Regions from separate parts of the Lactobacillus sp. ESL0230 genome, predicted to be linked through region 3. Evidence: predicted binding sites of a transcription regulator. Region 3 holds the regulator's gene; each other region holds the start of a gene.
What was found. The regulator HrcA, encoded in region 3, represses chaperone genes, less so after heat shock. The targets are predictions, from matches to a motif close to TTAGCACTCNNNNNNNNNGAGTGCTAA.

Region 1 (3,290 bases), on a different contig from region 3:
ATTAATTTTGACCTTGTTTTTATGCTTTGGTGGAGTAATGCGCTCGATTTTTTCGAGTTGCTTACGTCTACTTTGGGCTCTTTTAGTAGTTGTGGCGCGAACAAGATTTTTTTGGATAAATTCTTCATCTTTTTTAATTTTTTCTTGCTGCTTTTCGTAAGCCTCTTCTTGCTGACGATCCCTTAATTGACGCTGTTTTACGTAATCGGAGTAATTACCTTTGAAGGCTGTTAATTGGCCAAATTGTAATTCAAAGATTTGGTTGGCCAAATGGTCTAAGAAGTACTGATCATGTGAAACTACTAAAATTGCTCCATTGTAACCTTTAAGGAATGCTTCTAGCCAATCTAACGTATTTAAATCTAAATAGTTAGTTGGCTCATCAAGTAGAAGTAGGGGGGGCTTATGTAAAAGTAGTTTGACTAAGGCTAAGCGGGTCTTTTCTCCACCAGATAGGTTGCTGATAGTTTTAGACCAAGTTTCTTCTGGGAAATTAAAGCCATGTAAAATACTTTTAATATCAGCTTGATAGCTGTAGCCACCTTTTTGCTCAAAATCAAATTGTAATTGATCATATTTTTTTAAAAGTTGACTATCTTGAGGATGTTCAGCTATTTTTTGTTGCATTACTTGCATTTGTGTATTCATTTCGATTAAAGAAGAGAAAACACCGAGTAATTCGTCCCAAATGGTTTTATTTTCATTTAAAGCTTTTTCTTGAGCGCTGTAGCCCACTTCAATTGCTTTATTAACAATAAACTCACCGTGTGTAGCTTCTTCTTCACCTGTCATAATTTTTAAAAGAGTAGTTTTACCTACCCCATTTGAGCCCACTAAGCCAATTCTTGCATTTGAATTGATTGAAAAATTGACATTTTTAAATAGTGTAGTAGCTCCAAATTGTTTTTCTAAATCGTGTCCTTGTGCAATTATCATATTTTTCACCTAAAAACTATTTTAGCATATGAAGCGAGTTAAAAGTGACTATGGTCTGTTTCAAAATATAGCAAGATAAATTAATAGTTGATTTTTGAGGCATTGAAAATAATTAGATAAGTAGTGTTTGTTGTGTTAAAATCTAAAAGATTGTGAAAAATATTTGCAACTAACACTAGTTTATAGGTAAAATAATAAATAATTGATGAGTAATTCACAAATGAAATTTGCTAGCATAATTAAGTTGGAGGCTTTGTAATAAATGGAAAAAATAAAAATTCCCACGGCGACAGCAAAAAGACTGCCGCTTTATTATCGATACTTAATCATCTTGAATGAAGCTGGCAAAGAGAAAGTTTCCTCAACTGAATTATCTGAAGCTGTTCAAGTTGATAGTGCATCAATTAGGCGCGATTTTTCGTACTTTGGTGCATTAGGTAAGCGTGGGTATGGATATGATGTAAAAAGCTTACTGACTTTTTTTAAAAAAATATTGAATCAAGATACTTTAACCAATGTGGCTTTGGTAGGAGTTGGTAATTTGGGACATGCTTTGCTTAATTATAATTTTAAGCGAAGTAATAATATTCGAATTTCTTGTGCTTTTGATATAGATCAAAAAATAACAGGCAAAATTTTAAGCGGCGTTCCTGTATATGATATGAGTGAGCTTAAAAAGCAACTGAGTGACCAACAGATAACAATTGCGATTTTAACAGTTCCGTCTAATACAGCTCAAAAAACAGCAGATGAAATGGTTGAAGCAGGTATTAAAGGAATTATGAACTTTACGCCGATCAGACTCTCAGCTCCGAGCGGAATACGAATACAAAATGTTGATTTAGCTACTGAATTGCAAACATTAATTTATTTTTTAGAAAGTGATAAGAAGTAGCCCGCATAAATATTAGGTAGACTTAGTGATTAAAACAAATTAGCACTTTAATTGAAAAAGTGCTAATTTTTTCTTGCATTTTAAACAAAAAGGGGTTATTATCATAATTATAAGTTAGCACTTAGCTAATTTGAGTGCTAATGACTAAAATTAAAGATATTAAATTGAATTTAGGAGGGACAAACGTGTTACAACCAATAGGTGATCGCGTGATCGTAAAAGTTAAAGAAGAAGAAGAAAAAACTGTAGGCGGAATCGTCCTTGCTTCTAATGCTAAACAAAAGCCAACTGAAGGTGAAGTTGTTGCTGTAGGTGCAGGCAGCTATGCTGAAAATGGTAGTAAAATTCCAATGACTGTTGCAGAGGGTGATATTGTGCTCTACGATAAGTACTCAGGCACTGACGTTAATTACGAAGGTGAAAAATACTTAGTCCTTCATGAAAAAGATATTTTGGCAGTTGTTAAGTAATTAAGGAGTAAGAAAAATGGCAAAAGATATTAAATTTTCTGAAGATGCAAGACGTTCTCTATTAAAGGGTGTCGATAAATTAGCTGATACAGTTAAGGCAACAATTGGTCCTAAAGGAAGAAACGTTGTTTTAGAACAATCTTATGGTAATCCTGATATTACTAATGATGGTGTGACCATTGCTAAAGCAATTGAATTAAAAGATCATTATGAAAATATGGGTGCTAAGCTTGTTGCTGAAGCTGCTCAAAAGACTAATGATATTGCTGGTGATGGAACCACAACTGCTGTTGTTTTAACGCAAGCTATTATTCGCGAAGGGATGAAGAATGTTACTGCTGGTGCTAATCCAGTTGGTGTTCGTCGCGGAATTGAAAAGGCTACGAAAGCTGTTGTTGATGAATTACATAAAATTAGTCATACAGTTTCTTCTAAAGAGCAAATTGCTCAAGTTGCTGCTGTTTCATCCGCTTCAAAAGAAGTTGGTGATTTGATTGCTGATGCAATGGAAAAAGTAGGCAATGACGGAGTTATTACCATTGAAGATTCACGTGGTATTGAAACTGAGCTTTCTGTGGTCGAAGGAATGCAATTTGACCGTGGTTACTTGTCACAATACATGGTTACTGACAATGATAAGATGGAAGCTGATTTAGACAACCCATACATTTTAATTACTGACAAAAAGATTTCGAATATTCAAGATGTTTTGCCACTATTACAAGAAATTGTACAACAAGGTAAGTCTTTATTAATTATCGCTGATGATGTTTCAGGTGAAGCTTTACCAACTTTGGTCTTGAATAAGATTCGTGGTACTTTCAATGTCGTTGCTGTTAAGGCACCAGGCTTTGGTGATCGTCGTAAAGAACAATTGCAAGATATTGCGGCTTTAACAGGTGGTACAGTGATTACTGAAGACCTTGGTCTTGAATTAAAAGATACTACACTTGATCAATTAGGCCAAGCACGGCGTATCACAATTACTA
Region 2 (3,290 bases), 520 kb from region 3:
AGCCTACACTGGCACGTTTAATTCCTTGACCTGCATTTGAAGTCATAATGATAATTGTATCCTTAAATGAAACTTGGCGTCCTTGTGAGTCAGTCAAGCGACCATCATCTAAAATTTGTAAGAATAAATTCATTACAGATGGATCAGCCTTCTCAATTTCATCTAGCAAGATCAAACTGTATGGATTACGCCGAACCTGTTCAGTTAATTGACCAGCTTCTTCATAGCCAACATAACCCGGTGCAGAACCAATTAATTTAGAAACTGAATAGGATTCCATAAATTCTGACATATCAAATCTAATCATGGCATTTTCTGAACCAAACATTTGCTTAGCTAATTGCTTTGCTAGCTCTGTTTTACCAACTCCAGTTGGCCCAACGAAAAGAAATGAGCCAATTGGACGACCCGATTTGTTAAAGCCAATTCGATTACGGCGAATAGCTCGCGCCAACTTATCAACAGCTTCATCTTGGCCAATAACATGTGACTTCAAATTTGTAGCCAAGTTTTGCAATTGATTTTCTTCTTGCTTTTGTAATTCGCCTACCGGGATACTTGTTTTTTCTTCTACAATTTTATCCATTATTTTATTTGTAATAATAGGTGACTTATCCGGATCAACGTTTTGATTTTTCATTTTATTATATTTTTCAATTTGATCACGGTAATAAGCGGCTTTTTCATAGTCTTCGTTTTTAAGCGATTCCTGTTTAAGTTGTTGTGCAGCTTCAATACGTTCTTTAATTTTGTCCTTGTCTACATAAGGGATTGTTAGATTCATACGCGAACCAGCTTCATCAAGTAGGTCAATTGCTTTATCTGGTAAAAAGCGATCTTGAATATAGCGTTCAGATAATTCAGCTGCAGCCTGAATAGCATCATCTGTATATTGTACATGATGATAATCTTCATAACGCTTTTTAATTCCTTGGAGAATGCGAATTGTTTCTTTAACGGAGGGTTCTTTTACATCAACTGGTTGAAATCTTCGAGCTAAGGCTGAATCTTTCTCAATTTCACGATATTCTTTGAGAGTAGTTGCTCCCACTAATTGTAAATCACCACGGGCGAGGGCCGGTTTAATAATATTACCAGCGTCCATTCCCCCTTCAGCGTTTCCTGCACCAACAATCTCATGAATTTCATCAATAAAAAGAATAATGTCATCTTGATTTTGTAATTCATTAATCAGTTGTTGCATACGTTGTTCAAATTGTCCACGAATTCCGGTCCCTTGAACTAAAGAAACCACATTTAATGAAACAATTCTTTTGTCTTGTAATTTAGCTGGGACAGATCCGTCAACAATTTGTTGAGCTAATCCTTCAACTACTGCAGTTTTACCTACACCAGCCTCTCCAATTAAGACAGGGTTATTCTTAGTTCTTCTATTTAGAATTTCAATTACACGAGCGATTTCTTGGTCACGACCAATCACTGGATCGATTTTGCCCTTTCGAGCTAAATCAGTTAAATCAGTTCCATACTGATCTAAAAGTGACCGCTTACCGCCATTATTGCCAACTGAAGTCCCACCATTATTATTCATTTGTGAATCATCGGCATTACCACCATTATTGAATGGATTATTAAAATCACCGAAAAAGCTATTATTGTTATTGCTCATATTAATATTTCCTTGTTGTTCAAGTTCTTGATAACATTGACCACATAAATTGATTTCGCGACTTTCACCATTTACCTGAGCAAAGAGGTGAATGGAAGCAGGTCGTTTATGACAGTTTTGACAAAGCAATTATATTACCGCCTTTCGCTTTGATTCATCTTTCCCTAAATTATATAATTAGCACTCTTAATAATCAAGTGCTAAACATAAAAGCTTGGTGGTTGGATGTAGGTACAATATGTTAAAATGTAGATAAGCAAAGTAGTCAAAAATTTGCTAAATTTATCTAGATTATTATTAATTTGAAAGAAACGGTGGTATATTTGGATTATCAAAAAATTCTTGAGCAGTTAGCTAGCGGTGAACTTGATTCATATCAAGTTCACCCAAAAGAAGCCTTTGCTTTCCAAGCTGCTTTAAGATCTTTTGGGAAAAGACAAAATATAACTGGTAAGGCACTCCGTGGAGGTCAAATAATTTACATGCAAAAGAAGACACAAGTTTAATGATGTAAACTGTTACATTAATGTTGTCTATTTTGCAAAAAAATGATAGTCTAAGTACACGAATAGGTATTTACTACCGGTTTTATTTTTTTGAATTCAAAGGAGATATTATAATGGAAAAACGCGATTTTCATGTTATTGCAGAAACAGGTATTCATGCTCGTCCTGCTACCTTGTTAGTACAAGCTGCTTCTAAGTTTGGTTCAGACATCAACTTGGAATACAATGGCAAATCAGTTAATTTGAAGTCAATCATGGGTGTTATGTCACTTGGTGTTGGCAAAAATGCTGATGTTTCAATTAGTGCTGATGGTGATGACGAAAAGGATGCTATTGAAGCTATTTCTGAAACAATGAAAAAAGAAGGCTTAGCTGAATAATGACCAAGACATTAAAAGGAATTGCTGCAAGTGATGGTATTGCTGTAGCACCAGCTTATCTCTTGGTAGAACCGGATCTTTCATTTTCAAAGGCTAATGTCAGCGATGTTGAAGGTGAACTAGCTCGCTATCACGAAGCAATTAAGGTTTCAACTGCTGAAGTTGAAAAGATTCGTGATAGTGCTAAAACAAGCTTGGGAGAAGAAGAAGCACAAGTTTTTGAAGCTCACTTGATGATTTTAAATGATCCTGAATTTACTGGTGCAATCGAAACCGAAATTAAGGAACAAAAAATTAATAGTGAAGCTGCACTTGATGAAACTGCTCAAAAATTTATTACAATTTTTGAAGGTATGACTGATAACGAATATATGCAGCAACGTGCTGCCGATGTTCGTGATGTTTCTAAGCGAATTATGGCTCACTTATTAGGAAAAGAATTACCTAATCCGGCAACGATTGACCATGAAGTGGTTGTCGTAGCTCATGATTTGACGCCAAGTGATACTGCTCAACTAAATAAAAACTTTGTTAAAGGTTTCGTTACTGATATTGGTGGGCGGACGGCGCACTCAGCAATTATGGCTCGTTCGCTTGAATTGCCAGCTGTTGTTGGTACTGAATCAATCACTGCTGATGTTGAAAATGATCAAAATATAGCTGTTGATGGATTAAATGGTGATGTAGTAATTGAACCAGATGCTGACCAAATAGCAGCCTATCAGCAAAAAAGTGAAGCGTTCTTGGCGCAAAAAGCTGAATGGGAAAAATTGA
Region 3 (3,290 bases):
AGTGAGTTATATTGATACCCTAGATGAAAAGATATATAAAATGCGGCAGCTTGGAGTAGATTATTTGTTGGTGATGCATTTTAATGAGCAATTTAGCAAAGTAAGTGCTCAAGAATTTGTAGATAATATTATTGTTAAACTTAATACTGAGACTGTTGTTGCTGGTTTTGATTATACCTATGGACCTAAAAATATTGCCAATATGCAGAATTTACCTAAATTTGCGCAAAACAGATTTGAGATTATTACGGTTCCGGAACAAACATACAATGACCAAAAAATTGGCTCAACAGAGATTAAAAGAGCTATTAAAAATGGAAAAATGGACTTAGTTAAAGACTTACTTGGCACACCTTATGTCATGTCCGGTTATATTGGGCACGGACTGCGTAATGGTCACAAGTTGGGCTTTCCAACTGCTAATTTAGTTTGGGATGAGAATAAGGTGATTCCTAAAGTTGGCGTTTATGCTACGAGGACAATGATTAATGGTAAGTGGTATGAATCAATGACTAGTGTAGGCTATAATGTAACAATTAACAGTGCCCAAAAAATATATATTGAATCTAACTTATTTGGTTTTAGTGAAGAGGCTTATGACCAAAAGATAATAATTAAGTGGTATAAGTATACACGCGGAGAAATAAAGTTTGCTAATTTAAATCAACTAAAAGAGCAAATGAAACAGGATAAATTAAAGATTACAGACTATTTTGAGCAGTACAGATAAGTTAAAATTGTTGCAAAAATTTATTTTAAAATAATTAGCACTCAGCTTGACATTCTGCTAAATACTAGTATCATAATAATTGTTAGCACAAAGCAAATAAGAGTGCTAAAAGTGAGGGCGATATTTATGTTGACCGAACGTCAAGAATTAATTTTAAAAACAATTATTAATAATTTTACACAGACACATGATCCTGTCGGTTCAAAAACTGTAATGAACCAACTGCCAATTAAAGTTTCCAGTGCAACTATTCGTAATGAAATGGCTCTTTTAGAAGACAAGGGCTTAATTGAAAAAACTCATTTATCTAGTGGCCGTTTACCATCAACTGATGGCTATCGGTACTATTTAGATAATTTAGTTGAGCCATTACGTTTGCCAGCATCAGTATATGATAGAATTATGCTACAATTTAGCCAGCCATTTCATCAAGTTAATGAAATTGTTCAAGAGGCGGCCAAAATTTTATCTGATTTGACTAATTATACTGCTTTTGCTGAAGGACCAGAGAGTAATTCTTTAACTATTACTGGTTTTCGAATTGTTCCATTAGTGAATAGGCAAGTTATGGCTATTTTGGTTACCAGTGATGGGAATGTTCACAGTCAAGTTTATCGTTTACCCTATAATATTGGTGGCGATGAAGTTGAAAAAGCTGTGCGAATGCTAAACAATGAATTGGTAGGTAAGACTTTAAACAAAATAAACCCGAGTTCATTGAGTCAAGATTTAAGTGAAAAATTTGGTCTTCATCATATCACTGAATTAATTGAATTGGTTGAAGATGTGGTTAAAGAGGCTACTAGTGAGCAAATGTATGTTGACGGGCAGCTAAATCTTTTAAATAACAGTTCACTAAGCGATGCTTCAAGTTTGAAATCGCTCTATGAATTACTGGGTCATGAAGATTTAGTTTCGAATTTAATGACTAATGTAGTGAACTCAAGTGATAGTCACTCACCCATAAGAGTTAGTTTAGGTTCGGAATTATCTAATGATTTATTGAAGGATTATAGTCTTCTTACTGCAGAGTACAGTGTAGGGTCATATGGTAAAGGTATTATTGCTTTACTTGGTCCTAATAATATGCCGTATTCGCAAGTGATTGGCCTACTAGAATATTTTAGAAATGAATTAGCTAAAAAGCTACTGGAATATTATGGCAGATTTAAATAAAGGAGGTTAACTGTGAGTAAAGAAAAACAGACTAATGAAAAAGATTTTATAGAAAATCAACCGGCAACGGATGAAACGAAAGATTTTGAAGCTCAAGTAGATGATCAACAAGCATCTGAATCTGAAAAAGATAAAATCAAATCAGAGTTAACTAGGGTGCAGGAACAAAATAAAGATTTAGAAGATAAATATTTACGTAGTCAAGCAGAAATGCAAAATATGCAAAATCGTTATAATAATGAACGTGCACAATTGATTAAGTATGAATCTCAGTCTTTAGCTAAAGACATTTTACCGGCAATGGATAATTTAGAAAGAGCTTTAGCAATTGAAGTAGATGATGAAGCTTCAAAGCAGCTTAAAAAGGGTGTTCAAATGACTCTTGACTCCTTAATTAAGGCGATGAAAGATCATGGAATTAGTGAAATCGATGCTGAAGGTGTAGAATTTGATCCAAACTTACATCAGGCAGTTCAAACGGTTGCTGCTGAAAATAATGAGCAGAAGAATTATATCGTTCAGGTTTTACAAAAGGGTTATTTATATAAGGATCGCACATTAAGACCAGCAATGGTTGTTGTTGCACAATAATTGAAAGGAAGTTTTATTAATGTCAAAAGTTATCGGTATTGATCTTGGAACAACTAACTCTGCAGTTGCAGTTCTTGAAGGTAAGGAACCAAAAATTATTACTAATCCAGAAGGTAACAGAACTACTCCTTCAGTAGTTGCCTTTAAGGATGGTGAAATTCAAGTTGGTGAAGTAGCTAAACGGCAAGCAATTACTAATCCTAATACTATTTCTTCAATTAAGCGTCACATTGGTGAGGCTGGTTATAAAGTCAAAATTGGGGATAAGGCCTATACACCACAAGAAATTTCTGCAATGATTTTACAATATATTAAGAAATTTTCAGAAGACTATTTAGGTGAGAAGGTTACTGAAGCAGTTATTACGGTTCCAGCTTACTTTAATGATGCTCAACGTCAAGCTACTAAAGATGCTGGTAAAATTGCTGGTTTAGAAGTAAAACGGATTATTAACGAACCAACCGCTTCATCACTTGCTTATGGTTTGGATAAAGATGCTGAAGATGAAAAAGTTTTAGTGTATGACCTTGGTGGTGGAACTTTCGATGTTTCTGTTTTGCAACTAGGTGATGGTGTCTTTCAGGTATTATCCACTAATGGTGATACACGTCTTGGTGGTGATGACTTTGATAATAAGATTATTGACTGGCTTGTTAAAGGCTTTAAAGATGAAAATGGTGTGGACTTATCAACTGATAAGATGGCACTACAGAGATTAAAAGATGCTGCTGAAAAAGCTAAGAAAGATCTATCTGGTGTATCTTCAACTCACATTTCACTTCCATTTATTTCT

Region 1: groES (co-chaperone GroES) is a predicted target of HrcA. The motif match lies at 1,946-1,972, and genes of this name have one in related genera.
Region 2: F5ESL0230_RS02510 (ATP-dependent Clp protease ATP-binding subunit) is a predicted target of HrcA. The motif match lies at 1,808-1,834, and genes of this name have one in related genera.

The regions. Positions count from the first base shown of each region.
Region 1 covers NZ_REHI01000007.1:16,167-19,456, reverse strand. The annotation lists gene F5ESL0230_RS06265 (ABC-F family ATP-binding cassette domain-containing protein) at 1-936, opposite strand, end outside; gene F5ESL0230_RS06260 (redox-sensing transcriptional repressor Rex) at 1,199-1,831, shown strand; gene groES (co-chaperone GroES) at 2,017-2,301, shown strand; gene groL (chaperonin GroEL) at 2,318-3,290, shown strand, end outside.
Region 2 covers NZ_REHI01000006.1:134,242-137,531, forward strand. The annotation lists gene F5ESL0230_RS02510 (ATP-dependent Clp protease ATP-binding subunit) at 1-1,759, opposite strand, end outside; gene F5ESL0230_RS02515 (hypothetical protein) at 1,954-2,136, shown strand; gene F5ESL0230_RS02520 (phosphocarrier protein HPr) at 2,250-2,516, shown strand; gene ptsP (phosphoenolpyruvate--protein phosphotransferase) at 2,516-3,290, shown strand, end outside.
Region 3 covers NZ_REHI01000006.1:652,771-656,060, reverse strand. The annotation lists gene ribF (riboflavin biosynthesis protein RibF) at 1-730, shown strand, start outside; gene hrcA (heat-inducible transcriptional repressor HrcA) at 857-1,906, shown strand; gene grpE (nucleotide exchange factor GrpE) at 1,919-2,497, shown strand; gene dnaK (molecular chaperone DnaK) at 2,517-3,290, shown strand, end outside.